Regions from separate parts of the Sporosarcina sp. CAU 1771 genome, predicted to be linked through region 3. Evidence: riboswitches for the same ligand, from Rfam matches in the RefSeq annotation. Region 3 holds a riboswitch; each other region holds the start of a gene.
The links. Region 3 has a riboswitch for S-adenosylmethionine ahead of ACXYMX_RS14840 (hypothetical protein). Riboswitches for the same ligand answer to the same signal wherever they lie in the genome.

Region 1: another riboswitch for S-adenosylmethionine. It lies ahead of metA (homoserine O-acetyltransferase MetA); the one in region 3 lies ahead of ACXYMX_RS14840 (hypothetical protein).
Region 2: another riboswitch for S-adenosylmethionine. It lies ahead of ACXYMX_RS07370 (methionine ABC transporter ATP-binding protein); the one in region 3 lies ahead of ACXYMX_RS14840 (hypothetical protein).

What each region holds. Positions count from the first base shown of each region.
Region 1 covers NZ_JBTLRN010000007.1:97,500-108,320, reverse strand. Annotated here, with positions in the region: gene ACXYMX_RS07780 (thioredoxin family protein) at 1-232, shown strand, start outside; gene ACXYMX_RS07775 (hypothetical protein) at 417-1,556, shown strand; gene ilvA (threonine ammonia-lyase IlvA) at 1,603-2,871, opposite strand; gene ACXYMX_RS07765 (catalase) at 3,053-5,101, shown strand; SAM riboswitch class I at 5,178-5,286, shown strand; gene metA (homoserine O-acetyltransferase MetA) at 5,390-6,298, shown strand; gene ACXYMX_RS07755 (DMT family transporter) at 6,407-7,345, shown strand; gene ACXYMX_RS07750 (basic amino acid ABC transporter substrate-binding protein) at 7,502-8,293, shown strand; gene ACXYMX_RS07745 (amino acid ABC transporter permease) at 8,334-9,068, shown strand; gene ACXYMX_RS07740 (amino acid ABC transporter ATP-binding protein) at 9,073-9,795, shown strand; gene ACXYMX_RS07735 (helix-turn-helix transcriptional regulator) at 9,959-10,821, shown strand, end outside.
Region 2 covers NZ_JBTLRN010000007.1:17,070-27,890, forward strand. Annotated here, with positions in the region: gene ACXYMX_RS07360 (MetQ/NlpA family ABC transporter substrate-binding protein) at 21-833, opposite strand; gene ACXYMX_RS07365 (methionine ABC transporter permease) at 854-1,525, opposite strand; gene ACXYMX_RS07370 (methionine ABC transporter ATP-binding protein) at 1,515-2,528, opposite strand; SAM riboswitch class I at 2,654-2,759, opposite strand; gene ACXYMX_RS07375 (aminotransferase class I/II-fold pyridoxal phosphate-dependent enzyme) at 2,943-4,106, shown strand; gene ACXYMX_RS07380 (hypothetical protein) at 4,264-4,707, opposite strand; gene ACXYMX_RS07385 (ASCH domain-containing protein) at 4,716-5,063, opposite strand; gene ACXYMX_RS07390 (hypothetical protein) at 5,247-5,780, opposite strand; gene ACXYMX_RS07395 (glutamate-5-semialdehyde dehydrogenase) at 5,965-7,230, opposite strand; gene proB (glutamate 5-kinase) at 7,250-8,350, opposite strand; gene ACXYMX_RS07405 (OsmC family protein) at 8,497-8,943, opposite strand; gene ACXYMX_RS07410 (FixH family protein) at 9,058-9,801, opposite strand; gene ACXYMX_RS07415 (response regulator transcription factor) at 9,960-10,634, shown strand; gene ACXYMX_RS07420 (sensor histidine kinase) at 10,637-10,821, shown strand, end outside.
Region 3 covers NZ_JBTLRN010000029.1:3,592-14,412, forward strand. Annotated here, with positions in the region: gene rlmD (23S rRNA (uracil(1939)-C(5))-methyltransferase RlmD) at 1-385, opposite strand, end outside; gene ACXYMX_RS14820 (acyl-CoA thioesterase) at 591-1,004, opposite strand; gene ACXYMX_RS14825 (rhodanese-like domain-containing protein) at 1,091-1,447, opposite strand; gene ACXYMX_RS14830 (metallophosphoesterase) at 1,476-2,363, opposite strand; gene ACXYMX_RS14835 (hypothetical protein) at 2,435-2,584, opposite strand; gene ACXYMX_RS14840 (hypothetical protein) at 2,960-3,238, opposite strand; SAM riboswitch class I at 3,312-3,411, opposite strand; gene ACXYMX_RS14845 (MarR family winged helix-turn-helix transcriptional regulator) at 3,488-3,910, opposite strand; gene ACXYMX_RS14850 (SDR family NAD(P)-dependent oxidoreductase) at 3,938-4,693, opposite strand; gene ACXYMX_RS14855 (hypothetical protein) at 4,905-5,393, shown strand; gene ACXYMX_RS14860 (hypothetical protein) at 6,219-6,902, shown strand; gene ACXYMX_RS14865 (GNAT family N-acetyltransferase) at 6,959-7,411, opposite strand; gene fni (type 2 isopentenyl-diphosphate Delta-isomerase) at 8,067-9,095, opposite strand; gene ACXYMX_RS14875 (squalene/phytoene synthase family protein) at 9,162-9,974, opposite strand; gene ACXYMX_RS14880 (hypothetical protein) at 10,587-10,754, opposite strand.

The DNA of each region.
Region 1 (10,821 bases), on a different contig from region 3:
AGATTGTCGAGTTATTGATCCGATATTACCAAGGATTGAAGTCGACTATCCGGAGTATGAGTTTATATCTGTAGATCGTGACGAATTCATCGATTTGTGTGGAGACCTAAGCATTTTTGGTATCCCGAGTTTCATTGCATTTCATAATGGTGAAGAAGCAGGCAGATTTGTTAGTAAAGACCGTAAAACACAAGAAGAAATTGAAAGCTTTATAAATGGACTTTCAAATTAAAACCGGTTTCATCTTTAAGAGAAAGCAATTAGTTTACGTATAAATAAAGGACTTCGATCTTCTCAGGCAGAAGTGATCGAGGTCTTTATTTTATTTGAAGTAAAACTATACCTGTTCAACTTTTGGATAGCGGTAACATACAACGGAGATGTAGAAAGTTAAAATTGGAAAAGGGGGCCATATATTGAAGGTAAGTAAACGAGTTCGATACTTAGTGGTGTTAACTGTCGTAACAATTTGTTTATTTCTAGTTTCTGGTTGTTCGATTTTCAATGAAGAACGAATTAGTGAAGAAGAAATGGAGTTGTTAGAAACCAAACTAAAAAATATACAAAGTGAAGGAGCTATCACCGAATCTGTTTGTGGGAAATTCGAAATTTATGAGGGTCAAACAGATACTTGTCATCCTCAAAAGAAGTGCAAAACAACTACGGAATGTGCGACGTTAGGAGATCAGCTGGCCGAACAAATTATTGAACGTTTTGGTGATTTGTTGACAGACTATGAATTCTCCGATGAAGGCGATTCCTATTTTGAGCAAGTACTTGCGAGGTATGAGCTTGAAGGTGATCTGTTAACGAACCCAGAATTCTTGGTCGTTGACGATGGACTTGAGAGTTATCGAGACGATGTAGAAAAGCATGTACGTATTTGGAACATGTTTACCAATCTAATCCCCGAAAGTGAGCGTCAAATGCTATCAGGTTTTCATATCATGACAGATGGAAACGAGGAAACCCTTGCTCAAGTGGAACCTGATGACGAAGACTTAAGTAAGTGGTGGTTAAGTATGGATATTTTAGATTCAAAAGAACTATTTATATCTCAAACGACATTGCTGCATGAATTTGCTCATTTACTAACATTGCAAGATAGTCAAATGGATATGAATGAAGAAGTAGTATTCTCGGAAGATGACGATGAAATCCATGAAACAGCCCCAGCCACATGTCAATATTTTTTTGTTGACGGCATGGGATGTATGAAGGAAGACTCGATGCTCCAGGCATATATTGAAACGTTCTGGCTAGATGTCTTAGATGAATGGGAGGAACGTGGGGTTGCGGAAGATGAAGATGTAGCGACTGAGTTTTTCATGGATTATGAGGATCAATTCGTTACCGATTATGCTGTAACTAGCCCTGTTGAAGACATTGCTGAAGTTTGGGCTTACTTTATATTGTCTCCAAAGAACGATGGTGATGAAATTTGGTTGCAAAAGATTTCATTCTTTTATCAATTCCCAGATCAAGTGAAATTAAGAGCCGAGATTCTTTCTAGGTTGCTTTCCTATTTATCGCAGAATGAGTTGCATATGCGATAAATAAGGATGAAAAAAAGGATAGCTTTTTAAGAGCTATCCTTTCAAATCAAATTAGTAAACCGAATAAATTACTACCTTTTTTAATTTCAGTATAAGAAAATCCGCTTTGTTCCATTCGCTCAACGAGTCCAGCGTAATCCTCGCTATTCTTCAATTCAATCCCAACGAGTCCAGGGCCACTTTCTTTATTGTTTTTTCTTGTATATTCAAATGTGATGATATCATCGTTCGGTCCAAGTACATTATCCAAAAATTGACGAAGCGCACCCGCTCTTTGTGGGAAATTAATGATGAAATAATGAAGTAATCCTTCATAGATTAATGATTTCTCTTTGATTTCTTGCATCCTCCCAATGTCATTATTACCACCGCTAATTACACATACAACTGATTTCCCTTTAATTTGATCTTTATAAAAGTCTAATGCAGCTATAGGTAAAGCCCCAGCAGGTTCAGCAATAATAGCATGTTGGTTATATAAGTCTAAAATAGTCGTACACACTTTGCCTTCAGGTACAACTACAATATCATCAAGGTATTTACGGCAAATTTCATATGTGATTTGACCTGAGCAGCCAACAGCAGCCCCATCCACAAACTTATCAATTGAATCTAAGTATATGACACCCTCGTTTTCGAAAGCAGCTTTCATACTTGCGGCACCAGCAGGTTCTACACCTATCATACGCGTATGAGGAGAAACGTTTTTGATGTAAGTTGATAACCCAGATGCAAGTCCTCCTCCGCCAATGCTTGAAAAGACATAATCTATAGATTCTTCTATGTCATTCATGATTTCGATTGCAACAGTTCCTTGACCAGCAATGATATCTAAATCATCAAAGGGATGAATGAAAAGTCGATCTTCCATTTTAGCGAATTCAATTGCACGAACAGAAGTATCGTCAAATGTATCACCAGTTAATATTATTTCTACATTGGAACGGCCAAACATTTTAACTTGGTCAATTTTTTGTTTTGGTGTAGTTAGCGGCATGAAAATCTTACCATCGATGCCTAAATGCGCACAGGCATAGGCAACACCTTGTGCATGGTTTCCAGCACTTGCGCAGACGATTCCTTTTTCACGTGCTTGTGCCTCAATCGTTTTTATTTTATAGTAAGCACCTCTTAATTTAAATGAGCGAACATGTTGTAAATCTTCCCTTTTTATATACACATGACAGTCATATTTTTCAGATAGGCGCTCGTTCCTTTGTAAAGGTGTATGCACGACGATATCTTTTAAAAGTTGATAAGCGATTAGGATATCTTCAATATGTAACGTTTTCGGTTCGTTGTTTTTTAATTTCATTACTTATCCACTTCTTTCGAATTAATTAAATATCCTGTGATTATAACATGAATGGAGTGAAGTATGTGAATATTATACACAATTTTTCAATAAAATAAAGTTTCATTCTTATAGATGTGAGCATATAGATAATGGGGATGGTATATATTGTGGCCCAATTAATTAGCTGGAAGGGGATAGCATGGAGAGTTCTTCAATAAATGAAAACAGTAAGAATGAACAATTAGAGAAATTCAGAGTGAACAATGATGGAACGAGACTAACTACAAATCAAGGACTACGTGTTTCGAATGACGAGCAATCCTTAACTGCAGGTCTTCGTGGACCAACACTTATAGAGGATTTTTATTTCCGAGAGAAAATTACACATTTCGATCATGAACGCATTCCGGAGCGGGTTGTACATGCAAGGGGATACGCAGCCCATGGGGAATTTGAGTTGTATGAATCAATGAGTGAATATACGACAGCAAAATTCTTACAAAAGCCAGGTACTAAGATTCCGCTTTTCACAAGATTTTCAAACGTTGTTGGAAGTAGGGGTTCGGCTGACACTGTGCGAGATGTTCGAGGATTTGCGGTAAAGTTTTATACAGAGGAAGGGAATTATGATTTAGTCGGAAATAATATACCTGTTTTCTTCATCCAGGACGCTTTAAAATTTCCTGATTTAGTCCATGCAATTCAACCTGAACCAAATAATGAAATTCCACAAGCATCATCTGCTCATGATACATTCTGGGATTTTATCGCCAACAATCAAGAATCAGCGCATATGATCATGTGGCTTATGTCGGACCGCTCAATTCCGAGAAGTTGGCGGATGATGGATGGTTTTGGTGTACACACGTTTCGCTTTGTGAATAAAGAGGGCAAAGCAAGATTTGTTAAGTTTCATTGGAAGCCTACACTGGGGGTGCATTCGTTAGTTTGGGATGAAGCACAGAAAGTTTCAGGGAAAGATCCGGACTTCCAGCGACGGGATTTATGGAATTCAATAGAAAATGGAAACTTTCCTGTATGGGAATTAGGCGTTCAAATGATTGAAGAAGCAGATGAGTTTATGTTCGATTTTGATGTGCTTGACGCAACAAAACTTTGGCCCGAAGAGATTGTCCCTGTAAAAATAATTGGTAAAATGACATTAAATCGAAATGTTGATAATGTTTTTGCGGAAACAGAGCAAGTGGCTTTCCATCCAGGAAATATTGTTCCGGGAATTGATTTCACAAATGACCCATTGCTTCAAGGAAGATTGTTTTCCTATTTAGATACACAACTTATAAGGCTAGGTGGCCCCAATTTTACTGAAATTCCAATTAATCGGGCAGTGTGTCCGATTCATAACAATCAACGCAATGGATACGGAAGACAAAGGATTGATGTAGGTCAAGTAAGCTATCATAAAAATTCATTAGCAAATAATACTCCTGCTACATCAAGTGCGAAAGAAGGTGGCTTTGTCCACTACCAGGAAAAAGTAGAGGGGCGTGTAATTCAGCAGCGAAGTGAGTCGTTCAAAGACTTTTTTTCGCAAGCCCGCCTATTCTGGAATAGTATGTCACCTCCTGAAAAAGAGCATATTGTCTCAGCATTCACTTTTGAGGTTGGTAAAGTAACTAGTCAATCGGTTAAACAACAAGTTGTGGATATGTTAGCACGGATAGACCAACGCATGGCAATTACTGTCGCAAAGGAAGTTGGTGTACAACGACCGACAGAGCCACAGTCGTTAGTAACTGCCTCCTCGCCAGCACTTAGTCAATCTGATACGATTAGCCTTCCGAACACATTAACGGTAGCTGTGTTGATTGGTAATGGGTTTAACGGCGCCGAAGTGTTGGATGCTGTTCAAACATTTTTAAACGCAGGAGTTGTTGTCAAAATAGTGGGCGAAAGACTAGGAACCATTAGAAGTACTGATAATTATCAAGTTGTGGTAAACGAAACGTTTCTTACAACAGATCCAGTCCTATTCGATTCACTTTATGTTGTAGGTGGAAAATCTAGTAATCCAATGAAGTTTTCGAGAGATATTACTTATTATATTAATGAAGCATTTAAGCATTATAAACCGATTGGATTTGCAACGAGTGGTATGCAATATCTTGAAAAGTCCCAGGCAGAAGAAGGGCCGGGCATCATTCTAACTAAAAATGACGCCAATTTCGGTACGCAGATGGTGAACGCCATTGCTCAGCAACGATTTTGGAATCGAGATATTTATTGACACGCCTAGAAAGGTAAAGACTCTATCTAATTGACATTATATTTAAGAGTAGTATAATTAATTCAAAATTGAATAGCTCTTATCAAGAGAAGCTAAGGGATATGGCCCATTGAAGCTTCAGCAACCTCTGAGTTTATCAGGAAGGTGCTACCTCCACCAAGATTCTTTATCTTGAGAGATAAGAAATGAGAACTTACACTCAATCCTCTTTTCTTTCATCATTAGAAAAGAGGATTTTTAATATTATTATTATTCATCATTTTTCCAGTAAAGAAAGGAAGAGATACAATGCCGATTAATATCCCAAAACAATTACCAGCTAGCGAACTGTTAAAAGCAGAGAAAATATTTGTGATGGATCAAGAGCGTGCAACTGCTCAAGATATCCGTCCGCTGAATATTATTATTTTAAATCTAATGCCTGAAAAGGAAAGAACGGAATTACAGCTTCTAAGGTTGCTTGGAAACACTCCGTTACAAGTAAATGTCACTTTTTTAAATATGGCAACCCATGAATCAAAAAATGTAAGTAAATCCCATTTGGATAACTTTTATAACACATTTGATGAAATTAAACATCAGCGTTTTGACGGAATGATAATTACGGGTGCACCGATTGAACATTTACAATTTGAAGACGTGAATTATTGGGGAGAACTACAAGGTATAATGGATTGGACCACGACCAATGTCACTTCTATATTACATATTTGTTGGGGTGCACAAGCTGCGTTGTATCATCATTATGGAATTGGGAAGCATGATTTACCTAAGAAATGCTTTGGTGTTTTCAACCATAGAGTTTTCGACCCGACCGTTGAACTTGTTCGGGGATTTAATGATGAATTTAATGCACCGCATTCTCGCTATACATCTGTTTCGATTAAAGAAATAGAGAATGATCCACGTTTAACACTGCTTGCCGTCTCTGAAGATGCTGGAGCATTTATTATTTTGTCAAATGACGCGAAGCATATAATGATTACGGGACATTTTGAATACGATGCAGGAACACTCGGTGAAGAATATTCACGTGATATGAATAAAGGTGTCGAAGTAGACTTGCCTGAAAATTACTTTCCGAATGACGATTCGACTAAAGAGCCTATGAATACATGGCGATCACATACGCATCTGCTATTTTCTAACTGGCTAAATTATTATGTTTATCAAGAAACTCCATATGAATGGAGCTAATATAATCTTTGTATAGAAGTTTTTGATACCGGCAAAGTAAACTCTGTATTCGAATCATAATTTTTGACTATACAAAGAAATACGGATGCAATTGAGAGGGAAGTTTAGATGCAACAAGAATTTAAAGGAAATATCCCTAAACGAATGACTGGAATTATATTGGTATTAATTGCAGCTGTAATGTGGGGAGTTTCTGGTACGGTGGCTCAGTTTCTTTTTGAGAAAAAGGAATTTAGCTCTGAATGGTTAGTTGTCAGTCGGTTACTTATAGCTGGAGTAGTCATGTTAGTGATTACGCGGGCTAGAGGAGAGAAAAGGATTTGGGATGTGTGGAAGCATAAGCACGATGCTTTCAGTATGGTTTTATTTAGTATATTTGGCATGTTAACGGTGCAATATACTTTTTTTGCAGCGATTCAACATTCAAATGCAGCAACTGCTACAATTCTTCAATACTTAGCGCCTGTTCTGATTGTATGTTATTCAGCAATACGAATTAAGAAGTTGCCTTCTAAAATTGAGGTTTTCGCGGTTGTATTGGCGTTAATTGGTACTTTCTTACTCGTTACAAAAGGCAGCATTTATAGTTTGTCAATATCAAAACTAGCTTTATTTTGGGGGATTGCTTCTGCATTCTCACTCGCCTTTTATACATTGCATCCTTTACAACTTCTTGCAAGATGGGGTTCAGGTATTGTTGTAGGTTGGGGCATGTTGGTGGGGGGGATTGCGTTTAGTTTTGTACATCCACCCTGGAAGTTTGAAGGCCAATGGGACATGCAGTCATTCAGTGCAGTGGTGTTTATTATTATTTTCGGAACGCTCATAGCTTTCTTTTTCTTTTTGGAAAGTTTAAAACATATAAAGGCTGCCGAGGCAAGTTTACTTGCTTGTGTAGAACCGCTTTCTGCAGCATTCTTAGCAGTTGTTTGGCTACAAGTTGCATTTGGAATAATTGAGTGGATTGGAACGGCATGTATATTATCTACAATTTTGATTTTATCACTTAGTAAACAGAAGAAAATACTTTATAAGGAAGAAGTCTAGCAAAATAGAGCTAGACTTTTTTGAATTGGTCTAGGAAGTAGTATTCAATATAGCTATTGTATAGAAGTACTTATTCATATATAATTAATACAATTACGCGGAATTTTAGAATATTCCGTAATTACAAATAACTTATTACATTTAGGGGGGATTTCATTGAAAAGAAGAATACGTTTATTTACAATGTTGATTTTTGTACTTAGCTTAGGATTGTTATTGGCTGCTTGTGGAACTAAGTCGGAAGACACTGGGTCTACCGGTGGTGATACGGGTAAGAAAAAGCTAATTGTTGGAACAGACGCAACTTACGCACCAATGGAGTCAATGGATGAAAAAGGGAATATTGTAGGAATCGATATCGATATTGTTAATGCAATTGCCGAAGAATTAGGCATTGAAGTAGAATACAAAAACTACGGATGGGAACCTTTATTTCCTGCAGTTGACAGTGGTGAAGTAGATTTTGCAGTTTCTTCGATTACAATAACAAAGGATCGTCAGAAGTCCTATGATTTCACCGATCCATACTTTATTGCTAACCAATTAATTCTTGTTCCTGAAGAATCTACAGTTACCAACTTCCAAGATTTAAAAGACTTACGTGTTGCTGTTCAAATCAACACAACAGGTCATATCGTAACGCAGGGACTTTTGGGTGATACTAGTACTAAGATTCTTGCAGCTGAAACAATGCCGTTAGCAATCACCGAAATGATTAACGGGAATGCGGACGCATCTGTGGGAGATAATGCTGTAGTTATTGAATATAAAAATCAAAATCCTGATGTGAAAGTGAAAACAATCGAGGATGATAGTTTTGAAAAAGAGTATTACGGTCTAATGGTTAAGAAAGGGAATACTGAGATTGTGGACCTATTGAATAAAGGTATTCAAGCAGTGAAAGACAGCGGGAAATTAAAAGAAATCACAGGATTCGATGTAGAGTAAATATCTTTCTACCTCAGTGGACTAGATTGGAGTGATTGATTTGGATTTCCTTAATATACGCTGGGACATGTGGGAAATGATTTGGAATTATCGTGCCATGTTTATTCGCGGTATAGGTATAACACTTGCTCTAACAATTATTGGATATATCCTTGGACTATTCCTAGGTTTATTTGTAGGAATGGGAAAATTATCGAAGCGAAAGTGGATTTTTTACCCCGCGAAGTATTATGTTGATTTCTTTCGTGGTACGCCATTGTTGGTACAGATATTGTTAATTCATACGGCAATAATTCCGGGGATCTTTGGACATTCCTTAGGATATTTTACATCCGGAGTAATAGCACTTACACTTAATAGTGCGGCCTATAATGCTGAAATTATACGAGCAGGTATTCAGTCGATTGAAAAGGGGCAATCCGAAGCGGCGAGATCTTTAGGTATGACTGCTGCGACGTCAATGAAGTTAATAGTTTTGCCGCAAGCTTTTCGTCGAATGATACCGCCTTTGGGCAATGAATTGATCGCATTGATGAAAGATTCTTCTTTGCTAATGGTTATCGCAGCTCCAGATTTATTGTATGCTGGTAAAATAGTGGCAGGCGCATCAAGTAGATTCTGGGAACCTTATATTACAGTTGCAATACTTTATTTGTTACTAACATTCATCTTTGGTAAATTGATAGGCTATGTAGAAAAACGGTTTAGCAATAGTTACACTCCCTCACCTAGAAGAGGAATATTTAAATATGGACGTGAGTCAGCAGGAAGGTGAATAAATGATTAAAGTCCAAGATTTGCATAAATCATTTGGAAATCTAAAAGTGCTAAAAGGGATTGATTATAATGTTGCGGAAAAAGAAGTTATCTGCGTAATTGGGCCGAGTGGATCTGGTAAGAGTACCTTTTTACGCTGTATCAACCTGTTGGAAGAAATTACTTCTGGAGAAGTTTTTATTGATGGAGTCAAAGTAAATGATCCAAAGACAAATATTAATGAAATTCGAACAGAAGTAGGCATGGTTTTTCAACAGTTTAATCTTTTTCCTCATATGCGGGTCATTGATAATATTACCGCGGCGCCGAAAAAGGTTCGGAAAATGAGTCCTTCCGATGCTGAACAATTAGCACTTCAATTGTTGGAAAAAGTAGGACTTGCCGATAAAGCGAATGCCTATCCCGAACAATTATCAGGCGGACAGCAACAACGAGTCGCAATCGCAAGAGCGCTTGCAATGAAGCCTAAAGTAATGCTATTTGATGAGCCAACATCAGCACTTGACCCGGAGATGGTTCAGGAAGTTCTGGATGTCATGAAACAACTTGCTGTTGAAGGTATGACGATGGTTGTTGTTACACATGAGATGGGTTTCGCCAGGGAAATGGGAGATCGAGTTCTGTTTATGGATGAAGGGCTTTTGGTTGAAGAAGGACCACCTAACCAGTTGTTTAATAATCCACAAAATGAGCGAACAAAGGCATTTTTAAGTAAAATATTGTAATAGGTAAAACCCGAACATTTATTTAGTTACTTTTAATGATAACGTTAAACCTAAATAGAGGTTGCGTTATCATTTTTTTTATTTTATGTTTACGGATAATGGTTACATTCATTTAATATTAAATACCTATTAAGATTACTAACGGCAAAAGTGGGGTGCGTGTATGAAGATTCATTTGGTTGCAAAGGATGCATTAGAAGCGGAAGGTATCAGATGGATAGTAGAAACACATTTATCGGATGTTGAAATTATATCTTGGGATACCTTTACAGAATATGCACAGATATTCCGAGAAGAAACGAGCCATTTGTTACTGATTGATATGGATAACTGGACAAAGGAACACGATGATTTCTTCTCAATCCATTCTAGTGAAAACAATAATTGGATTGGAATTTCCTCAGAACGAATTTTTCGTACGGCATATAGGGGACTTCGTTTACGTGCAGATGATGTGCTGTTTCGTCCATTCACATCTACCGAAATAATTAAACATATCCAACAATTACGATTCCAAGTAAGAAATTCGAGCCAAAACTATTCCGTTAAAGGCAAAGAAAACAGCATCAGATTTTCTAGTGAGCATTCGGATTTATTTTTAATGGAGAAATCACATAAAATACCGACAACGATGACGGCCTTTTTACCTTCGAATAGTGATGATTTAGCAAAGGTTTATGAACAGTTACGCTACTTCCCATTTCCTGAAGAAGTTCAACTTTTTGCTTTGTCAGAATTTATATTATGTGTATATGAAACTAAAGAAGTGGATATATTTCAAGAAGAATTTCAAGTGTTTTTATCTCGCTGGAAAGACAGTGGTGGGGGCCCACTTACGATTGTTAGTCATGTATCTGCCTCTTTAGAATCATTGAAGGAAAATTATTTGCAAACTAAGCGACTAACAGAGGTTCTCTTTTTTGAGGGCTATGACATTATTTTATCAAAGAATGAGAAAGTGATTTGGGCAGAAATGGATCCATTTTTAACCCCGATGGAACAAAGGCAATGGATTGAAATGCTAGA
Region 2 (10,821 bases), on a different contig from region 3:
AATATAAAATGACAACTAACTTATTTCATCCAGCCTGGTTTGCCAAAGCCTTCAAATTGCTCATCGATTACTTTTTCAAATTCTGGTGATTCAACTACCGCAATAATATCTTTTGCTAATTGTGAATCTTTGTCTTCAGTTCTTACCGCAACAACATTTCGGAATTGATCGGGCATATTTTCTAAAGCTAACGCATCAAGTAAATTCATATCTGCAGCAATTGCGAAGTTTCCTGGAACAGCTGCTAAATCTGTACTTTCAACAGAGCGTGGCAATTGTCCCGCTTCAATTGGTTGGAACACTAAGTTTTTATGATTGACTGTAACGTCTTTTTCTGAAGACTTAATCGGATCAACTGAACCGTCAATCTCTATTAGTCCAAGCTCTTGTAATGTTAGTAAAGTACGTGCTGCATTCACTGGGTCGTTTGGAATTGTAATTTTAGCACCGTCTTCGATATCATCAAGTGACTCATACTTATTCGAATAAATTCCAAGTGGAGCTGTTGGTACACTTATTAAATCAGATAACTCCATATCGTTTTCTTTAGAAAAGTTCTCTAGATAAACGATATGTTGGAAAAGGTTTGCATCATTCGATCCACTGTTTAACGCATTATTTGGTTGAACATAATCGCTAAATTCTTGTACTTTTATTTTATATCCTTTTTTCTCCAATTCAGGAATAATTGCTTTTGATAGCATATCGCTATATGGTCCTGGTGTTGCTCCAAATGTTAGTTCTTTCGTGTCTCCTGCTTTGTCTTTTCCACCACATGCAGCAAGTACACCTATAAGTACTACTAATAATACTGTTGAAATAATCTTCTTCATCTTTTTTCTCTCTCCCTAAATTAACTTTTATCTATTGATTTTGAAATACGGTCTCCTGAAAATTGAATCACTTGAACTAATAAAATTAGTATGACAACCGTTACAATCATTATTAAATCATCGTAACGATAATAGCCGAATCGAATGGCTAAATCACCAATTCCGCCTCCACCAACAAAGCCAGCCATCGCAGAATACCCAACTAAACTAATTGCAGTTAATGTTAGGCCTTGAATGATACTTGATCTTGCTTCTGGCAACAAAACATCTTTTATAATCATCCACGGAGTTGCACCCACTGCAATAGCAGCTTCAATAACTCCTTTATCGATTTCCCTCATCGAAGTTTCTGTGATTCGGGCAAAAAATGGAATGGCCGCGGCGGATAATGAAACACTTGCCGCTGTCGGTCCGTATGCATCCCCAACTATCAAAACAGTTAGTGGTGTAATCGCGACAAGTAAGATAATAAATGGAATCGATCGAACAATATTAATGACAAATCCTAATATATTCTTTACGGCGCTATTCTCTAAAAATAAACCTCTATCTGTTACAAATAATATGAGTCCTAGTGGCAATCCAATTAGTAGAGCAACTCCAAATGCAATCCCAATCATATATATTGTTTCCCCAAAGGCCTTTGTAATTTCAGGTAGTAATTCTACAATACGTCCGAATTCATTTTCCATATCCAATCACCTCCACTTGCGCTTTTCTAGAAGTCATATAAGCAATCGCTTTATCTACCTCATCCTCTTCACCTTGCAGTTCCATTAAGAAGATTCCAAGAGGTCTCTCTTGAATATACTCAATTGAACCATGTAGAAAGTTTCCTTGCACTTTATAGTTCTGAACTGTATCTGAAATAATACCTTCACCTGCGATATCACCTTTAAACATCACTTTAATAATGCGCCCTGTACAAGTATGTAGAATTTCTTTAGGAACATCGAAGGATACAACACTGCTAATAAATTCCTTCGTTAACTCCGTTTTCGGATCAGAAAAGATGTTATAAACCGATCCATCTTCAATCACTTTTCCGCTTTGCATAATGGCCATGCGATCACAAATTTCTTTCACCACATTCATTTCATGCGTTATGAGAACAATGGTTATTTTTAATTCCCGATTGATTTTTTTAAGTAAACGTAAGATGGACATTGTCGTATTGGGATCTAACGCAGATGTAGCCTCATCACAAAGCAATACAGATGGATTATTGGCTAATGCCCGTGCGATTCCAACACGTTGCTTCTGTCCCCCACTCAACTGTGCAGGATACACATTCTTTTTTTCTGAAAGCCCAACCATTTCAAGTAGTTCCTCTACACGCTCATTAATTTTATTGGCAGGTGTGTTGGCTGCTCTTAAAGCGAATGCAATATTTTCATAAACCGTTTTTTGGCTTATTAAGTAAAAATGTTGAAAAATCATACCGATTTTCAAACGAGCTTGGCGCAGTTGTTTACCGCCCAATTTTGTTAAATCGACACCGTCCACTAAAATAGTACCACTTGTCGGTCGTTCCAATAAATTCAAACAGCGAATTAACGAACTTTTTCCAGCGCCGGAATAACCAACGATACCAAAAATCTCACCTTTGTTAATCGTAAGGGAAACGTCATCGACACCTTTTACAACTCTTTCTTTTGTCTGATACACTTTTGATACGCCTTTTATTTCTATCACGGTATTCCCCTCTTTCTAAAAATCAATCCTAAATTGGAGTGATCGCTTCAAGTTTTGAACAGATACTACAATGAAAATAAAAAATACCTCTTTCATAATGAAAGAAGCACTGAATGAATGGGTTCAGATTATCTCTCAGAATAGAATTATTCTGTAGGAATTGGCACCTTCCATATAAATGGGGTTGCCGGACGTCATAGGGCCTAATCCCTCAGTCACTCTTGATAAATTCCATATTAAGTTATCGTTGCATAAAACATAGTATAATATACAACCAGTAAGTTGTCAACATATTTCGAATTTCAATTTTTTATTTCATGAAAGTCTGTTGCTTTGTTATTCTATAGACATTTTCCTGCAAAAACTATAAGATTTGGAGTAAGCTAGTCAACTACATAGAAACGGGGTTTTCCAATGAAAGTTTCAAAACGATTAAAAAGTTTTCCACCACACTTTTTTGCTTCACTAACTCATAAAGTTGAAAAAGCACTCGCTGAAGGAAGAGACATTATTAACTTAGGACGTGGAAATCCAGACCAACCCACGCCGGCGCATATTGTAGAAGCTCTTAAAGATGCTGTCGATGACCCAACTACGCACGGGTACTCTCCGTTCCGGGGCGTTATGGAATTCAAACAAGCCGCCGCCGATTTTTATAAAAGAGAATACAATGTTGACATCGATCCTAACACAGAAGTCGCTGTCTTATTTGGAACTAAACCAGGTCTAGTAGAGCTTCCCCTAGCCCTTATGGATGAAGGTGAACTTTTATTACTACCGGATCCAGGGTACCCCGACTATTTATCAGCGGTAAGTTTGGCAAATATTACGTATGACACAATGCCATTGCTTGAGTCTAATAACTTTTTACCCGACTTCAATCTGTTAACTGCTGAGCAACGGGAAAAAGCAAAATTAATGTACTTGAACTACCCGAACAACCCTACAAGTGCAACAGCTACTGTTCCATTTTTCGAAGATACCGTACAGTTTGCAAAAGAAAACGACATAGCGGTTCTTCATGATTTTGCTTATGGTGGCATTGGTTTTGATGGTGATAAACCAGTTAGTTTCCTCCAAGTAGACGGGGCAAAAGATGTAGGTATTGAAATGTATACGTTATCAAAAACGTATAATATGGCTGGATGGCGCGTTGGATTCGCAGTCGGTAATGCAGAAATCATAGAAGCACTCAGTCTTTTGCAAGATCATCTATTTATAGATATTTTCCCAGCAATTCAACGGGCAGCAGCTGTCGCTTTAACTGAGAGCCAGGACTGTGTTGTTGAACTTGCCGCACTTTATGAAGCTAGACGTAACGTCTTTATTTCGGAGTGCAAACGAATTGGTTGGGATGTAGTTGCTCCGGGCGCCTCATTCTTTGCTTGGTTGTCGGTTCCTGATGGTCATACGAGTGAATCCTTCTCTGACCTCTTATATGAGGAAGCCGATATCATCGTTGCACCGGGACATGGTTTTGGTAAGCATGGCGAAGGTTATGTGCGTGTTGGCCTTTTGGAAGACGAAGATCGATTAAGGGAAGCCGTTGCACGTATTGAAAAACTAAATCTATTTTAAAGTTAAACCTCATTAAATTCAAAAAAAACTGACGTCCCGTAAAAGGGCACGTCAGTTTTTTCTCTTATTTACTTTACAGTTAAATCATAAGTTGAAAAGCAACTTGTATTTTAAGTTAAATAAACCTCTTGCCCTTTGGACATATGTATTCCATCCATCACCAGAACATCGGCTTTTCGACCATTAACCATAACATCACAAGCATCAGTCCAATATAAATCCAAGACGTCCGATTTAAAAGATTCAAAGCATCATTTTTACTCATTCCAGGCAGGTGAAACTTTCGTAGAACTCGAGTAAAACCCGTTGATAAAAAAAATGCGGATACACCCATTACAACAACCGTCATTACAACCCATGATGTATACCAAGGCCAAGGACCAAGGAGTAATAGCAAAACACCTGTAACAACTAGAACGTGTCCTGCATGCATAACAATACGGATTACAACATCGATAATTGACAAGTATGCACTTTCGATTTTTTCTTCAGCGCCACGTAATCTTTTGATGATTGGCATTAGCAGGAATAATGGACCTATGGATAGAACGGCACTGACGACGTGTAGAAAGACAATCACGCCATAAATTTTAAAATACATTCAGTTCATCATTTCTCTACCGGGCTGAATTCATGAACCCATACGTTCATCGTCGGCAACCAAGGCATTTTTGGGTGTAGTGCAAGGATTGAATCCTTATATTCCTCCATATTATTAAAGCCTTCTTGTTTAGCGTGTTCATCTGTCATTTCACCGAGTTTTTGTCGATAAAGTGCATCCACTATATATTTTCCACCATCTAATTCCATAATTTCACCTGGATAAGCATAAACTCCATTACGTCTAGTCGCTCTTTTTTCTCCACTCAACACTTTTGCAACATCAGCTTTGACTGTTACAAGTCGTTCAACTGAACACGTTTTTTCTGGATATAGGTTATTTACATTTTCACTCATAAAGTTCTCCCTTTTCATTACGTATTTATTCATCTATCATAACGATTTGAAAGGGATAATGCGAACAATGTGTATATATATCAATAGTAATAAGTGAACTTTATGTGTTCATGATTTTGTTCAGATTTAAAAAATGCCTAAGACTCTACCTGCCAACAAAGTCTCAGACAACAATATAATTCTTTATTTGTTGACGGTATAGATTACTGCCAATGAATATTCACCATCTTCACCCATAAACTGATACATAAGAAAGACATTATCTTTTCTAGCTTGCAAAGATACAGCAGTATCAAAAGGCTCAACAACTTCAACTTCATAATTATTTTCAGCTAAGTAATCTTTAAAAATTTGTACGTTGTCCTTCATGCTATCCTCCAGCTTGTAGGTAATGGAGTATTGATCCTTCTCTTCGTCAGAGGATTCTAAAAAGCTAATTGCTTTGTCAGCATCTGGTAATAAAATCTCACTAGAAACTTTCGTAGAAATTTCAACATCAGACCCCATCTGGATTTTAGTACCATCATCAGTTGTTATTGTTGAGCCACCATCTTTTGTATCAAGATCTATTTTCCCTTTTTTTCCGTCTTCTCCTTCAATTTCAACTCCATCTTTTGAGACTTTGATTTTTCCACCATCGCCAGTTGGTATTGTAATACAACCTGAAAGTACAAAAGAAATAAGCATTAAGCTGAATATAAACTTAAGTTTTCTCATCTTTCTTCCTCCATTCGTTGAATAGTAATGCATAATAGTTGCTTTCATTTTAATTGATAAAGGTTAAATTAAGGTAAAGTTTATAAAACTATTCTACCCACTATACTTTCGATTTAACTTATCAAATCAAAACAAGCCATCTCACTGGATAGGTGAGATGGCTTGATAGAATAGCATTATTGAATTATTCGCGAATTTGACCTGTGCCTTGAATTACAAATTTACTAGATGTAAGTGCTTCTAAGCCCATCGGACCTCTCGCATGCAGCTTCTGCGTACTAATCCCAATTTCTGCTCCGTAGCCAAACTCAAAACCGTCTGTGAATCGCGTAGACGCATTATGGTATACGGCAGCAGCGTCTACTTGCTGTAAAAAGAGCGCTGCGTTATTTTCATGATTGGTGACAATTGACTCCGAGTGCTTTGTACCATATTTATTAATGTGTTCGATTGCCTCTTCCACACTCTTAACTGTTTTAACGCTAACCGATAATCCCAAATACTCAGTTTCCCAGTCGTCTTCTGTCGCTACCTTTACTTGTGATGAGATTGCAGCAACTTTTTCATCTCCAAATACTTCTACACCATTTTTCAAGACTACTGAAACAAGTTCTTTCCCATGTTCAGCAAACCATTTTTCATGAATTAAAATGGTCTCGATTGCATTACAAACAGATGGACGCTGCAATTTGGCATTTATAACTATTTTCGTAGCCATCTCAGCTTCAGCAGATTCATCTATGAATACGTGGCAATTTCCTGCGCCAGTTTCCAACACTGGAACTGTCGATTCTCTCACAACGGTATCTATTAATTTCTTACCACCCCTCGGAATAAGAACATCTAAATACTCTTTTAATGTAAATAATTCTTTCGCGGTTTCTCGACTTGTGTCTTCAATCAACTGGACAGCATCTACGGGGATAGAACTTTTTTCAAGTGCAGAATGAATAGACTGAATGAGTACCTTGTTCGAGAATTCTGCTGAAGAACTTCCTCTTAAAATCGCCGCATTACCTGTTTTAAGAGATAAAGTCGCGGCATCTATTGTTACATTCGGACGTGCCTCATAAATCATGCCGATAACCCCGAGTGGAACGCGCTTCTTATTAATTAGTAATCCGTTCTCTTTCGTAATTGATTCAACGATTTCACCAACTGGATCTTTCAATTCAACCAAAAGCTTAATTGCATCTGACATATCTTGTATCCGCTTTTCATTTAGCATGATACGATCAAGAACTTCATCCGTAAGGCCATTAGACTTCCCAGCAACAAGATCCTTCTTGTTTTCACTAAGGATTATATCTTTATCCTCTAACAACTGTTTTGCTATTAAAAGAAGTGCTTCATTCTTCTCTTCAGTAGTAACAGATACTAATTTCATGCTTACAAGTTTAGCTTTTTTTCCTTTTAACTGAACCTCACTTGTGGAAGTTATATTCATCATTTATAGGTCCTCCCTTTAGTTAAATACTTACCCATTTATCTCGGTGAATTACTTCTACTTGCGTTTTACTAGCACGTTTTCGACGTTCTTCACTTCGTTTTCCAATTACGTCAAGTAAATCAAAAGAGGAATAGGTTACTTCGCCTTTTCCAATCAATCCATTCATCCCAAATACCTCAACGACGTCCCCTTTTTCAAAGTCGCCTTGAACTTTATAGATTCCTGCAGGTAATAAGTTCTTGCTATTAAAAAGAATTGCTTCTTCTGCACCTTGATCGACATAAATCTTCCCAGACGGTTCTGAGTGCATCGCAATCCATTGCTGATTGATATTGATGGAGCTTTGTTTTTTCTTGGAAATGTATGTACCATCTCCTTTTCCATTCATAATATCAACTAACTTCTCAGATCCTTTTCCGTCACCGATAAATACAGGTACACCTACGGAAAGTGCCGTTTTTGCTGCCAGTAACTTGGATTTCATACCACCCGTTCCAACTTTTGAACCTGACCCTTTGGCATAACCTAACATTTCATCCGAAATCCCCTCTAGAAAATCAAACTTTTTTGCATTGGGGTTATCTCTTGGATTGGCATCATAAATGCCATTAATATCAGTTAAAATAATCAGCTGGTCTGCGCGTACAAAACCACTAACAAGGGCAGAAAGCATATCATTATCTCCAAAGGTTAGCTCTCTGATGGATACCGTATCATTTTCGTTAATAATCGGCAACATTCGTCGTTCAAGCAATTCCATAAGTGTTGCATAAGCATTTCGATAGCGACCCTGGTTGGTGAAATCATCACGGGTTAATAAGATTTGAGCTGGGACAATTGAAAACTCACTGAATTTATCAATATAGGATTGGATAAGTAACCCTTGTCCGACTGCAGCAGCAGCTTGCCGCCCCTTAAGTGTAATAGGTCTTGAACTATAGCCCAACTTTGCAAATCCAGCAGCAACAGCTCCAGATGATACTAACAAAACTTCATGCCCAGCTTGCCGAAGAGCGACAACTGCATGAATATGATCATCAAACATTTCCTGATCTATTTCACCTTGGTCATTTGTAAGTGAACTGCTTCCAATTTTAACAACAATTCTTTTTCTTGTCATAATGCATTCCCCTAAATATTATATTTACCATTCGCTTAAGTTTATATTAAAAATCATTCATATCTTGCATTTTACTATAATTGAAGGGAAAAAGAAAGCATAAAATGATTATTTATTTGACTTTGTGTATATTTATTCAATTATACTTATTTAATCTCGACAGTTGCCTCTACTACTACTCTAACATTTCCTTTTATCGCACGACTGATCATACACGAAACTTCTGCTTGTTCGGTTAATTTCTTAGCGAATAAAAGATTTTTTTCAGTCGCATCTTTTTTAAGGATCAGGTGAGGTCTATGTATGATTTCTTTATATGTGATTATGCCGTTTGTAACATCCACTACTCCAACTGACTCCATCGTTAATGACTGCTTTTCGATTCTGCTTCTTTCAAGCATCGCGGCAAGTGTAATTATATAGCAAGTTGCAGCAGCACCTAACAGCATTTCATCTGGATTCGTTCCTACGCCTGGACCATCCATTTCTGGTGGAATTGAAACTTTTGTTTTTAGATTTCCTGAATGAATCATTCCGACATCATTTCGTAAACCGGGCCACTCTGCTTGTAATTTAAAATAATGTTCTACCATTATTATCGCTCCAATCATTAAATTCTCTCTTATTATACATATAATGCAGCAAACTATGTCAAAAGAGCAAACCTTGAATCGGTTTGCTCTGAATGGTTTTCAATATAGGATTGTTTACTTTTCCACACTTATTTGAAATTCTTCATGTTCATGCAATCCGGTATCATCCTCAACATGAATCACGATAATAAACTGACCTTCCTCAGAAAATGTGTAAAGTGACTGGTATTCCCCAGCAACAGTTTCATCGGCATCTATCCAGTCATGGTTGTCTGGGTCACTTTCGCTCCAGATTTCATAACGAACGTTGGCATCTTCAAATGGATGTCCATCCATATCCAAATGTACAACTAAATCCTTCTCATCTAACTTCTTTACATCTTTAGGCTCAATAAAATGCATTGAGAAGCCTTCTGATTGACCTTCGTTTTCTTCATCTTCGGTGACTTCATAGTTTCCACCAGTACCGACAGTTACTGTTTTTGTTGGCATTGTATGCATATTTCTAGCAGTAACATGCACCTGAATATAAAAGAATCCATCATGATCAAATGAGGTTTCACCTGTATACACTCCATCTTTCTCGTTCACTGAATCAATCATAATACTTTCTTCTTTTTTACCTTCTTCCCATATTTCAAACTCGACTTGTGACGCATCATCTACTTTTTCCTCGCCCTGTGTTACTAATGTTTCCATTTTCACTACTTCATTCACATCAACAGCTTCAGGCACGGTCAGTTCGACTGTTATGGGGAGAAGGACAAGATCTTCTTCAACTTGCTCGTCTTCCTTGCCACACGCAGCTAGTACTCCGATAATAAATACTAATGAAAATAGCATATACCTTTTCTTCACTTTCATTCCTCCAAGTTCTTATTGCTTAACCAATTTCTCTTTCTTCAGTATGATTATAGTAGCTGATTAAGAAGTATTTATGAAGTTGGTCCAATTCACATAAATTTCGTATTTACAAGCGATAATGAGTTTGCATATAGATGAAATGAGGTTATTTTATGAATCAATTTACAGTCATGATTATAGACGATGAACAACAAATGAGGCAACTCGTTCGAACTTTTTTGGAGGCTGAATCCTATTCAGTTATAGAGGCGACAGATGGCTTGCATGCCCTTTCACTAATTAAAAACACACCCCCTCATCTTTTAATTGTTGATGTGATGATGCCGTTCATGGATGGTTTTGAATTTGCTAAAGAGGTTAAACAGCTCTATAATATCCCTTTAATTTTCCTTTCCGCTAAAGGAGAAGAGTGGGACAAAGTTCGTGGACTCAAACTTGGTGGGGATGATTATATCGTTAAACCCTTTCTTCCGGCAGAACTAGTCGCTCGTGTCGAGTCTGTCTTACGGCGAACTTATCAAACTCAAAAGCCATTTGATGTACTTCATATTGGTCCAATAACAATCGACCGGGATGCGCACAAAGCCAGTATTGAAGGGAATACCCTTTCCTTAACATTGAAGGAATTCGGCCTTCTAGATATCCTTGCAAAAAACAGAGGACGCGTTTTTACTAGAGAGCAGTTACTTGAACTTGTTTGGAGCGAAAATCAAAACAGTAGCGAGCGAACAGTCGACACACATATAAAAACGTTGCGCTTAAAATTAGGCAAGTATGGTGAACAAATTGAAACCATCTGGGGTGTCGGTTATCGGTTCGAGGTGTGAAGATGAAGAAATGGAAACTTACCCTGAGTAAAAAAATACTTCTACTTCTTCTTTCAAGTGTCGGGTTCACAATACTCTTTTCATTTTTCTTCATTCATTTTCTTTACTCTGAGCTGTACTTATCCAGTACAAAAGAATCGATTATTTATCAAGGACAACGAACAGCCTCTCACTATCACTACGGAGA
Region 3 (10,821 bases):
GTACCAAGCTTGGATCCATACCGACGCTTTCAATGGCTTCTTTCACATGCATCGTCTTCTGCTTCAGTTGTCCTTCGTAACTCCAATGTTGCCAAGCGCAGCCGCCACAAATTTCGAAATGTGGGCATGGTGGATCGATTCGTTCCGGACTTTTCTCCAAAATTAAATCTGGCATTGCTCTCTTTTTTCTTTTTATCGGATGATCGACGACCACTTGGACCGTTTCTCCTGGAATCGTATGTGGAATAATTAACCTAAGTTTTTTAGGATTACTACCGGTACTTTCACGCCATAAAACAGCTTGGCCAGTACCTTTATCGTCAACATGATCAATTTCTGCAATTAGTGTTTCTTCTTTTATCGTAGTCAAGGAAGGTTCCCCCATCTATTAATATTTAGTAGATATTTTTATTTCAACTTTGGTTTTTACACTCGTAAACCCCGACTTCTATTATACTTCTAATCCTCATATTGTCGATGATTGCAGCTACTTTTATAAACTTTTGACACATAAAAAAAACACATCACCTTTATTATTTGCCAAAGCAATTGTAAGGTGAGGTGATTATGTCTTTTTATTGGTTATCTTTTCACTTTGCGAATTGACGTCTAAACTCTTCTACAATAGGTATCGATTTACGTGCTTTCGTATCGAACATGACAAACGTAAATTCTGCTTCTGTCAATTGAACGCCGCCTGTTTTGAAAATCTTTTGTGTTAGCGTTAAACTTTTCGTTCCTAATTTAACTGGAATTGTTTCGATTGTTAATTCATCTCCGAGTATCGCTTCTCCGATATAATGCATATTAAATTTCAATAGAACGATTCCAGTATTCAGTTCAACCATCTTCTCAAATGACATGCCAGCATCAGCAAACCAATTAGCACGCGCTGTTTCTAAATGATTAATATATCGTATGTAGTTCATATGACCAAAAACGTCAATGTCATTTTCAGCAACAGTTAATGTCATCTTATTTGTTAGTGTACTAATATTAAACAACCCCCCACGTCGATTTGTCAGAAAATTCACTTCTGCATTTCATTTTAACAATAAACTAGTGGTCAAGCAATTGGTTTATTTTTTTCTTAAGATGATTCTTCTGATTGTTTAATTAAAAACTCTTTCCACGCAGTGATACCGCCTTCTAATACAACCACATCATACGCTCTATCTTTTAGAATACCCGCACATTTTGTTGCGGAGTTCCCCGTCGTACATGTAATAATTACTTCTTTATCTACAGGAATTTCAGAGATAGTTTGCTGTGGATTTATTTCCAACTCAAAGACCTTCTGTTTAGAAATATTCATATCTGTTAGATTTGCGTGTTGAATATGGAATTGGTCGTACTTTTCTTCAGAACGCACATCCACTAAGACAACTTTTTCCTCTCGATTCAATTTTTCATATAATTGTTCTGGTGTAATCGTTTGAACGGACATCTGTTTTTCCTCCTTAATTCGTAGTACCTTAATGATCGCCTTGTTCGAGCGTAACACTTACAATCTCGGGACGATTGAATAATCGTACTGGAATAATACTGTTCCCGAGTCCCCTACTAATCATCATCACTGTATTGTCCATCTCGTGCTTCCCCTCAGTATACTTTGGGAATAGTCCTTGGTTCGGTGCGACTAGACCTCCTACAAATGGTAGTCGAACCTGTCCACCGTGCGCATGTCCGGAAAAAACAACATCGAAATTAGACGCTGCATAGAGTGGAAGCATTTCAGGGCGATGTGAAAGCAATAAAGTGAAATCGTCTTCTCCAAGTCCTTCTGATGCGGACCTGATTTCTTCCTCTATGATCTCGAGTTCCGACATATCTTTATCCCCATAAGTGGGGTCGTCAATACCTACAATATATACCTTATCCCCTTCTTTTTCTAGAGCTATCGATGAATTCCTCAAAACCTGTACCCCGAGTTGCTCTAATTTTTTCTCCAGAGAACCATACGATCCAGACCACCATTCATTGTTTCCCGGAACATAATAGACAGGCGCAGTAGCAGTCAATTTTTTCATTAAAAGAAGACTCGCTTCATCCCCAGATCGTTTCGAATCAATTAAATCTCCAGTAAAGACGATGATATCCGGTTGCAGCTTGTTCACTTTTCGTACCAGTACTTGCTGACCTTTTCCGAAACTTTTGTTATGCAAATCGGAAAGATGAACAATTTTGTATTGGTCAAAATTAGCAGGAAGTTTTTCTGAACGTATGACCGTATGACTCGTCACGATCGAATTATTTTGAACGTAAATAAAATAGAGGAACACTGTAAATCCAACAGCGATATAAATAATCTTTCTCTTGAACATATAACCAATCCAATCTTTGTTAACAAATTTATCGTCCATTAGACATCAACCTGCTCACAAGAAATCCGTGCTCCGTAAATTCGAATCATCGACATTCCAATAAGCTATTTCTACTTATCTTTGTTTCGCTGAATCTCTGCTAAAATAAACCCTCCCATAATGGCAAGTGGAATGCTATTTGCAAATACTGGTGGTTCCAAGAAGCTCGCAAAAATACCACCCAACACTGTTAGTATAACCGCAAGTATAATTCTTCCCATATACTATCCACCTTCAACACTCTTAAACGATTCTATTCTATTGCAGGAATTACAGTAGTGGCCAAACTTATTTTTTGGGGTACGATTAGAAACAGAAAAGCGATTCGTACACTTTGATTTATCATCACTCAGTAACCATACGATGGATACATTACAAATGTTCCCTTTTTATAATAATTAATAAATTTATTCACTTAAACGCAAAAACACCGATTCAACGAAGTGCAGTCAATAAGTTAGGTCACAATCCCGAACTTGAACTTACACAATGTACTATCGGTGCCAATGAAGAAACAGAATCAGCTTAATCGCTCAGCAAGAGAGAATTAGCACATCTGATATTCATTACTTTTACTATCCCTTTTATGGAATTTATTAAAGGGAAATATGCCCTCCAAAAACAACTTCATTAAGAATTCGTTTTTTCTCAGTTAAGGTCCCTGTTAATAAGTCGATTTCTTTTTGTATGGTACTGATTTCATCCACTTTTTCTTGGATATATGCTTTCGAAATTGAATCCCCTTGTTCATAATAATCGATTTCTCGCTGTACATTCGCTAACTGCTGATGTCTCTGCATCGCTCCTGCTGTGCTCGTTGCTTTCCGTTCTTTCAATTCCTTTTGTTCTGTGTAAAGCTCTTGTAATTTTGTCATATAAAAACCCTCCTGAAATTTTTTCCAAACAAAAAACTCCTCCCATAAGAGAGAAGAGTTTCAAAAAAAATTCTCCTCATCGTTCAGGTTTCCCTGTTGGACGTAGCACCTTACCGGCTGGCAGGTTGCTGAGACTTCGTAGGGCCAATTCCCTCCATCTCTCTTAATAAGAAAAGAGTATTCAGTTCAGTTACTAAACAATTTATCACTCAAGAACCATTCTGTCAAATGAAGCCGAAGGACGATTTCTTAATTTAAGCTATGAACGATTTTCTCTTGAATTTTCAAATACTGAGCAATTTCGTCTTCACTCAAATTTTTAAATAGGTGCACAAACACTTCATCGCCAATCGCTTGCGCTTCTTTTAACGCTTCTTCGCCAGCGCGTGTTATTGAAAGTTGAACCGTTCGGCGATCCGCTTCATCATACAACCGTTCCACAAATCCTAGTTTAACAAGTCGATCCGCAATGCTAGTCATCGCGCCTCTTGTATACCCATGGGATTCCGCTAACTCTGCTTGTCTTTGAGGCCCCTTCGTACGTAAATCGCTTAACACCAAAATCGGAGAGATGCCTAGAGGATGTTGAAATCGTTTCGTGAATTGCTTTATATTTTCATTATTCATCTGTTCGATTGCTCGAATTAATTTAAATAAATCTTTTCTCTCCAATAGAATCCCCCCGGTGAAATTTGTTGATTAGCGAAGCATTGTCGATCCACCGTCAACCATAATCGTTTGACCAGTAATGTACTTAGAATCTTCAGAAGCTAAAAATACAGCAACTCGACCGATATCTTCTTCAACATCACCGAAACGACCAAGTGGAATTTTGTTTTTAACTTGCTCATAATATTCTGGTTGCGCTTTCGCCCATGCTTGAACACCCGGAGTGTTGGCAATCGGACTAATTAAGTTTACATTAATGCCGAACTTACCCCACTCATTCGCTGCAACTCTTGAAATACCACGAATCGCTTCTTTCGCCGCTGCGTATGCGCCTTGTGTTTGGTCCCCATTTATTCCTGCTCCGGACGCGAAGTTAATAACGTTCCCTTTAGATTCTTTTAAGTAAGGAAGTGCCGCCTGCATTAAATAAAACGTTGGATAAAACCCAGTACCAAATGAAAGATCTAAATCAGCCTGCGTTGTCTCCTCAATCGTCAATTGCTTCGACGCATGAGCGTTGTTTACAAGCACATCTAGTTTTCCGTACTTATCAACAACTTTTGTAATAACCTTGCCTAAATTTTGGTGATCCATTAAGTTTGCTTGGATGAACATCGATTTAGGAGAGATTTCTTGTAATTCTTTCTCCATCGCCAATCCAGTTTCTTCGTTTACGTCTACAATTGCAACAATGGCTCCTTCTTTCACCATTGCCTTCGCCATTCCACTCCCAATTCCACCTGCACCGCCTGTAATAATTACTACTTTGTCTTGTAACCTACTCATTACTGTCATCTCCTTTTGAATTAATAACCTATATATAGTTTACCTCTAAACTATATAAAAGGAAAGTATTCAGTTTTGCTTTTACTCTATATTCATTTGAGGTATGCTACGCTTTTATTAATTAATGAAAGCAGTCAGTTAGCAAGATGCTTTTTCGATGCATATTCTATCTTTAATGAATTCATTTTTTTCAAAAGGAGGAAGATACTCTATGAATTTTCAATCTTTTAGCGGCACCGTAACAAGCATAAGTGATTTCTGGGTTACTCCAAGCGATGAAAATGGTGGATGTTATAAATTGTTTGAAGTGAATAACGGGGTTGACAGCATTGTAAATTTCGTAGTTGGGCCGAATACCTATTTTGTAGATCACGAGATGATTTTTGTAGGTGATCCTGTAATTGGATTTTACGACGCGGATGTTCCGGTCCCAATGATTTATCCGCCACAATACCAAGCCGTTGTGATGGCGATTAGTTCTCCTATGCAAAACGTAAAGGTAGACTATTTTAACAATCAATTGCTGAGTAGTGATGGTAGCTTACGCCTAAACATCTCTGCGGAAACACAAATTGTATTGGAAAACGGTCAATCCTTTAATCGAAATCCTGCAAACCGTTATTTGACCGTTGTTTACGGCGCAACGACTCGAAGTATCCCGGCACAAACGACCCCCTCTCAAATAATTGTAATGTGTTAAGTGACTAAACATGGAACCCCTTGCCGGTTCCATGTTTTATTTTAATTCGCGTTGCGGGAGCAAACCAGTGCGTTACGGGAATAAATCCGTCGTTGCGGGAATAAACCAAGGCGATACGGGAGCAACACACAACGATACGAGAACAAATATAGCCCAATCCCCGTTGCGGGAGCAAACCTGTGCGTTACGAGAATAAACCCGTCGTTGCGGGAATAAGCCAAGGTATATGGGAGCAACACACAACGATACGAGAACAAATCTAGCCCAATCCCTGTTGCGGGAGCAAACCTGTGCGTTACGAGAATAAACCCGTCGTTGCGGGAATAAGCCAAGGTATATGGGAGCAATACACAACGATACGAGAACAAATCTAGCCCAATCCCCGTTGCGGGAGCAAACCAGCGCGTTACGAGAATAAACTCGTCGTTGCGGGAATAAACCAACGCGATACGGGAGCAACACTCAACGATACGAGAATAAACCTAGCCCAATCCCCGTTGCGGGAGCAAACCAGCGCGTTACGAGAGTAAACTCGTCGTTGCGGGAATAAACCAACGCGATACGGGAGCAACACTCAACGATACGGGAACAAACCTAGCCGAATCCCCGTTGCGGGAGCAAACCTGTGCGTTACGAGAATAAACTCGTCGTTGCGGGAATAAATCAAGGCGATACGGGAGCAATACACAACGATACGAGAACAAATCCATCGCCCCACAGTTTCCTTTGTTATAATAACAAAAACGTTCTTAATTGATCGTACATTTCCAGCACGTAACTTCTTTCTTCTTTAGCCGTCTACTTCCAAAAGGGTGGTGCTTCGACTTGAAAAAACTTGCAATTGTTTTCGTCATTATTTTGGCAGGGTGTTCACCATCCCGCTTTTTGCCGGGACTTGCTCAAGAAACTATTGACTGGGTAGACGCAGTAAAAATAAACGATTCAATGTATTATGCTAATTATGAGATGAACGATTCTGGGGTGACATTTGAATCAGGGAGTGAAATTGGAGAGGTTCATTTTAATATGGATGGTCACGCAAATTCATCTTATAAAATGAAAAACAACGATGCTACGTATTTATCAAAAGGAACGAAAATCTATGAAATGAAAGACTATGCTCCAGCTTTTCGAGTAATTGCTAACGGAAAGGTATTTGAGATTGGCGAACCTGGTCACGCAAAGCTACTTGGGGATTTCTTAGACATTGAAGGCAAAGTCGATACCGTTCGATTTGTAAGTTATGAAGATGATTCACTAATTGGCGAACTTTCCGAAAAGCTAACGAAAGCATTTGTTGAGGAACTCCTAGCCTTGCCATATGAACCCGATGCCTATAAGACAAGGAACACTGACGGTTATGCCGTCTTTTTGGAAATCGTTTTAACCGACGGATCGATAACCCGTACTAGTTATTGGCCTGAAAGTAAGTTCATTTGGTACGGTGCAATTGCCACGGATCGCTTAAATGATCTGTTGGTAAAAGAATTAGCAGCGAATGGTTTTTGAAATTTGAATTCAAAACAAAAAATCGTGGATCCCAATGTAACTGGATCCACGATTTTTTATTTTTTAAACTTTATGACATGCGTCGTTTCTGATGAACTATCATCTGCCACAAATCCATTTGCACGATAAAAGGCATCTGCTTTCGATGATTCTGTTCGGACCGTCATTTCATCGAACACTGCCTTGGAATGCTGAATGATTTCTTTTAACAACTGGGAGCCAACCCCTTTTCTACGCGCTTCAGACAACACATAAAATCGTTGCAATCGCCCTACATTTTCATCCACAGCAAATGGAGATTCATTGACACCGCCAATCGCAACAACATCGTTATCTTTGTCGCGAATTAAAAACAATGCTTCTCCCTGTTTATTGAACGTATTTGACCCATCTTGAAAATCGGTTACTAAACGAGTGACAAATCGGTACCCTTCACTTTCACTTTCTTTTACTAAATGAGAAATATCAATAGCATTTAAATCTTTGACACGTTCGACTGTTATCAACATCTTTTTTCCCCCTAATAAAATTCAATGATTTTAGATTACTCTCTTAGTAGTAACCATTATTTACTCCGTATTCAAATTCAGTTCCTGGTGCTTCTTATTTATAGGTTCAAATTTACTTTCAACACAGAACGAGTAAAAACCTTTAATTTATCGAAAAATCAAATTATTTTAAAACTTTTTAAATTAATTTATAAAAAAAGGTTTATCTTTCTTTTGTCTGGGTATATATAGAGTACAAGGCGAAATTGCGGGAGCAGGGAACTTTTGACGAGTAATCTTTAGTGAACTACTTGCGTAGAATTGCACAGCCTTGGCGGAAAATTTGCAGTACTGACGACATAAATCTCGTCGAGAATCAATGTAAGAATGTTTCTCCTAGAACAGGCAAAACCTAGTAGTATAAGTAAAGATTTTGTGTAAGTGCACCTCACTGACCGACTGCGGAGGGAACTTGTTGCAAACAGCAGGTTGCGACAGCCCTAGCCAATAGGCTTAAGAAGGCAGAAAGGTCCACCAAACTGTGAGACGGGAATTGAATATCGTCAGAAAGATCAGTTTGATAAATGAAGTAAATAAAATTTTCCGCGAAAGATTTTGAAACAAGGAAAAAGCATGTTCCCAATGGAGCATGCTTTTTTCGTATGACAACTTGTATTTATCGTTCCTTCAAGCGCGGGGAGTCTTTCAATTCTCCAATCGACTGTGCCCCAATGCCAAACATCGACATACGGAGTTCCATTTCCCTGATTTTCATCACTTCGCGGACCTCTTCCGCACTTTGCGTAGCCTCTTTCAATATGGATCGCCCAAATCCTACCAGGTCAGCACCTAGAGCAATCGATTTCGCACCATCCAGTCCAGTTTTCATCCCACCGCTAGCAATCAGTGGTGAGTTTCCAATCTGTTCACGGACCATTTGAATCGATTTCGCTGTTGGAATTCCCCATTCGCTAAATGCTTCAGCAGCAACACGACGAATTGGATCTTTTGCGCGAAACTTTTCTACCTGACTCCAAGATGTCCCTCCTGCACCAGCGACATCAATAAAGGCGACTCCAACTTCAATTAATTTTTTGGCCACTTGACCATCAATGCCCCATCCGACTTCCTTGACTCCGACCGGAACTCCAAGCGTCTTGCATAATTGCTCGATTTTATTTAATAACCCTATAAAATTCGTATCCCCATTTTCTTGAATAACTTCTTGGATGCTATTCAAATGAAGGACGAGCATATCCGCCTCAGTTATCTCAACAATCTTCCTACATTCCTCAACACCGTATCCATAATTCAACTGGACCGCCCCTAAGTTAGCAATAATCGGAACACTCGGTGCGTACTTTCTCATTAAAAAGGAGGAAGCGTGTCCGTCGCTATCAAGCAACGCACGAGTAGATCCAAGCGCCAACGCCCAGCCATTTTCTTCGGCTGCCATTGCTAAGTTCTGGTTGATTGTTCCTGCAAGAGCTGTTCCGCCCGTCATTGAACTGATGAGAAACGGTGTTTTGCACTCAAAGCTGAGGAAAGAAGTTGCAATAGAAATTTCGTCAAAAGCAATTTCCGGAAGCGCATTGTGAACGAACTTAAACGATTCCAATCCTGTCGTAATCGACTCTCCGGTAACCTTTTCGTTCAACGTGATTTGAATATGTTCCGATTTTCTTTGCTCGATTGAGTTACTCAATGCCAACACCTGCCTTTACATCTTGATTCTTATAGACTTTACGTTCACCACTAGAATAATAACACCTTAATTAAGTTGAACTTCTTCTACGGTTTCTTCCACTTCGGCACGTGTCATTTTTTCACGCCCTTCTTTCATTGCCTTTAATGTTTTGTGTGCTAAAGCTAGCGGCAGACGGCAAAATAATAAAATCGATTTTTTATGAAGCGACTTCATATATTCATCAGCTTGCTTCAAGTTTTCATCTGCATATTCAAACAACTCTTCACGACTCCAACCGTCAGGTACAAAGCTAATCCCACGCTCATCCAAGTCTTCTTTCTCATTGCGTAAAATATTTACTACTTGAAGCCCGCGCCCATAACCAATCGCAAGTTCACGGTCCGTTGGTTGTTCGCCGTAATGCTCCCAAAGGTCTGAAAGCATAACGCCAACCAGTCCAGCCACGTAGTATGTATAGTCATCCAAATCTTCCCGTGTCCGTATTTCCCAGTTTGCTTGTGACCACTTTGCCATTCCAGCTGCCATTTCACACGCAGCATTTGTCACGATGGGCAAAGCATCTTTAGGGCAAGCTTGCAACCACTCTTCCAAACGTAGAGTAACCTCAGGCATTTGATCTTTTGTCTGTCCGAGAATCCTTACATACGCTTCATTGTCAAAGGGTTGTTTAAACAACTCGCTCACTTCCATTAAAATTGTGGACTTTTCATCATTGGCCAATTCTTCATGATCTTCAATTTCATCGATTGCGCGAAACACTAAATAAGCAGATGCAACCGCAGACTTTAATTCCTTCTGCAAAAAAGTAATCGGAATATAAAAAGTACGACTCGTCTCTTTTAATACACGCATTGCATCTTTCGGAAACTTACCCATTCAAATTCCGTCCCTTCTGGTTAAATCTGAAACATCACTTTCAAAGTATATCAAAAATTTAGAGTATAGAATTTCATACCCTCTTAATCAACAACGTTGAAAGATAATGGCTGTATAACAATTTAATCATAAACATAGGAGAAAAGAAAACAATTGGGCGAATTATTAATAAAGTTATCTCGACTTCATTAATTATCTCTATGAAACCAATTTATTTTTTAGGGGAAATAAAAAGTATGTTCCCCGTCGGATAACGGGTTTAACAAATGAATTAGCATATCAATTCACACACAAATTGATATGCCATATGTAATTCGAAAAACTCAATTCTCGTGGGCTATTGGTATTATTTATTACTCAACAAACGAAGCCGATAGGAAAAGGAGGAATTAAAATGCCTACCTGCGAAAATTGGAATAAGTTAAAAAGACAACTACCTTCAACCCAGCAATAACTTGTCCCTATTGTGGAGAAAAACAGTATCAAACGCAGAAGTCGAAAAAGGAAATGGCATACCGTCATTCCCTTAAAATCCTTGGCAATAAGGCTTTGTTAAATTTGCTGGACTCATCTTTTATTGAAATCCCGTTGTATCGTTCCTTCTAAGTCATTTTATTCGGATGTAATAAACTGTTGATACCTCACTTGTTTATTGGAGTATTGATCAGTATTTACGTTGTCCTGCCAAAAAGCGAACAAATTCTTAGAACCATCCTGTTTTTCAATTTTGAAGATGTCATCAGTGTTCTCTTCATCGTAAAAAGCAATCAGAGCATCCATATAAATACAGTCTCCCACTATCAAGTAATCTGCTTTTTACTAGAATCCCGAATCACATCACTCTGAA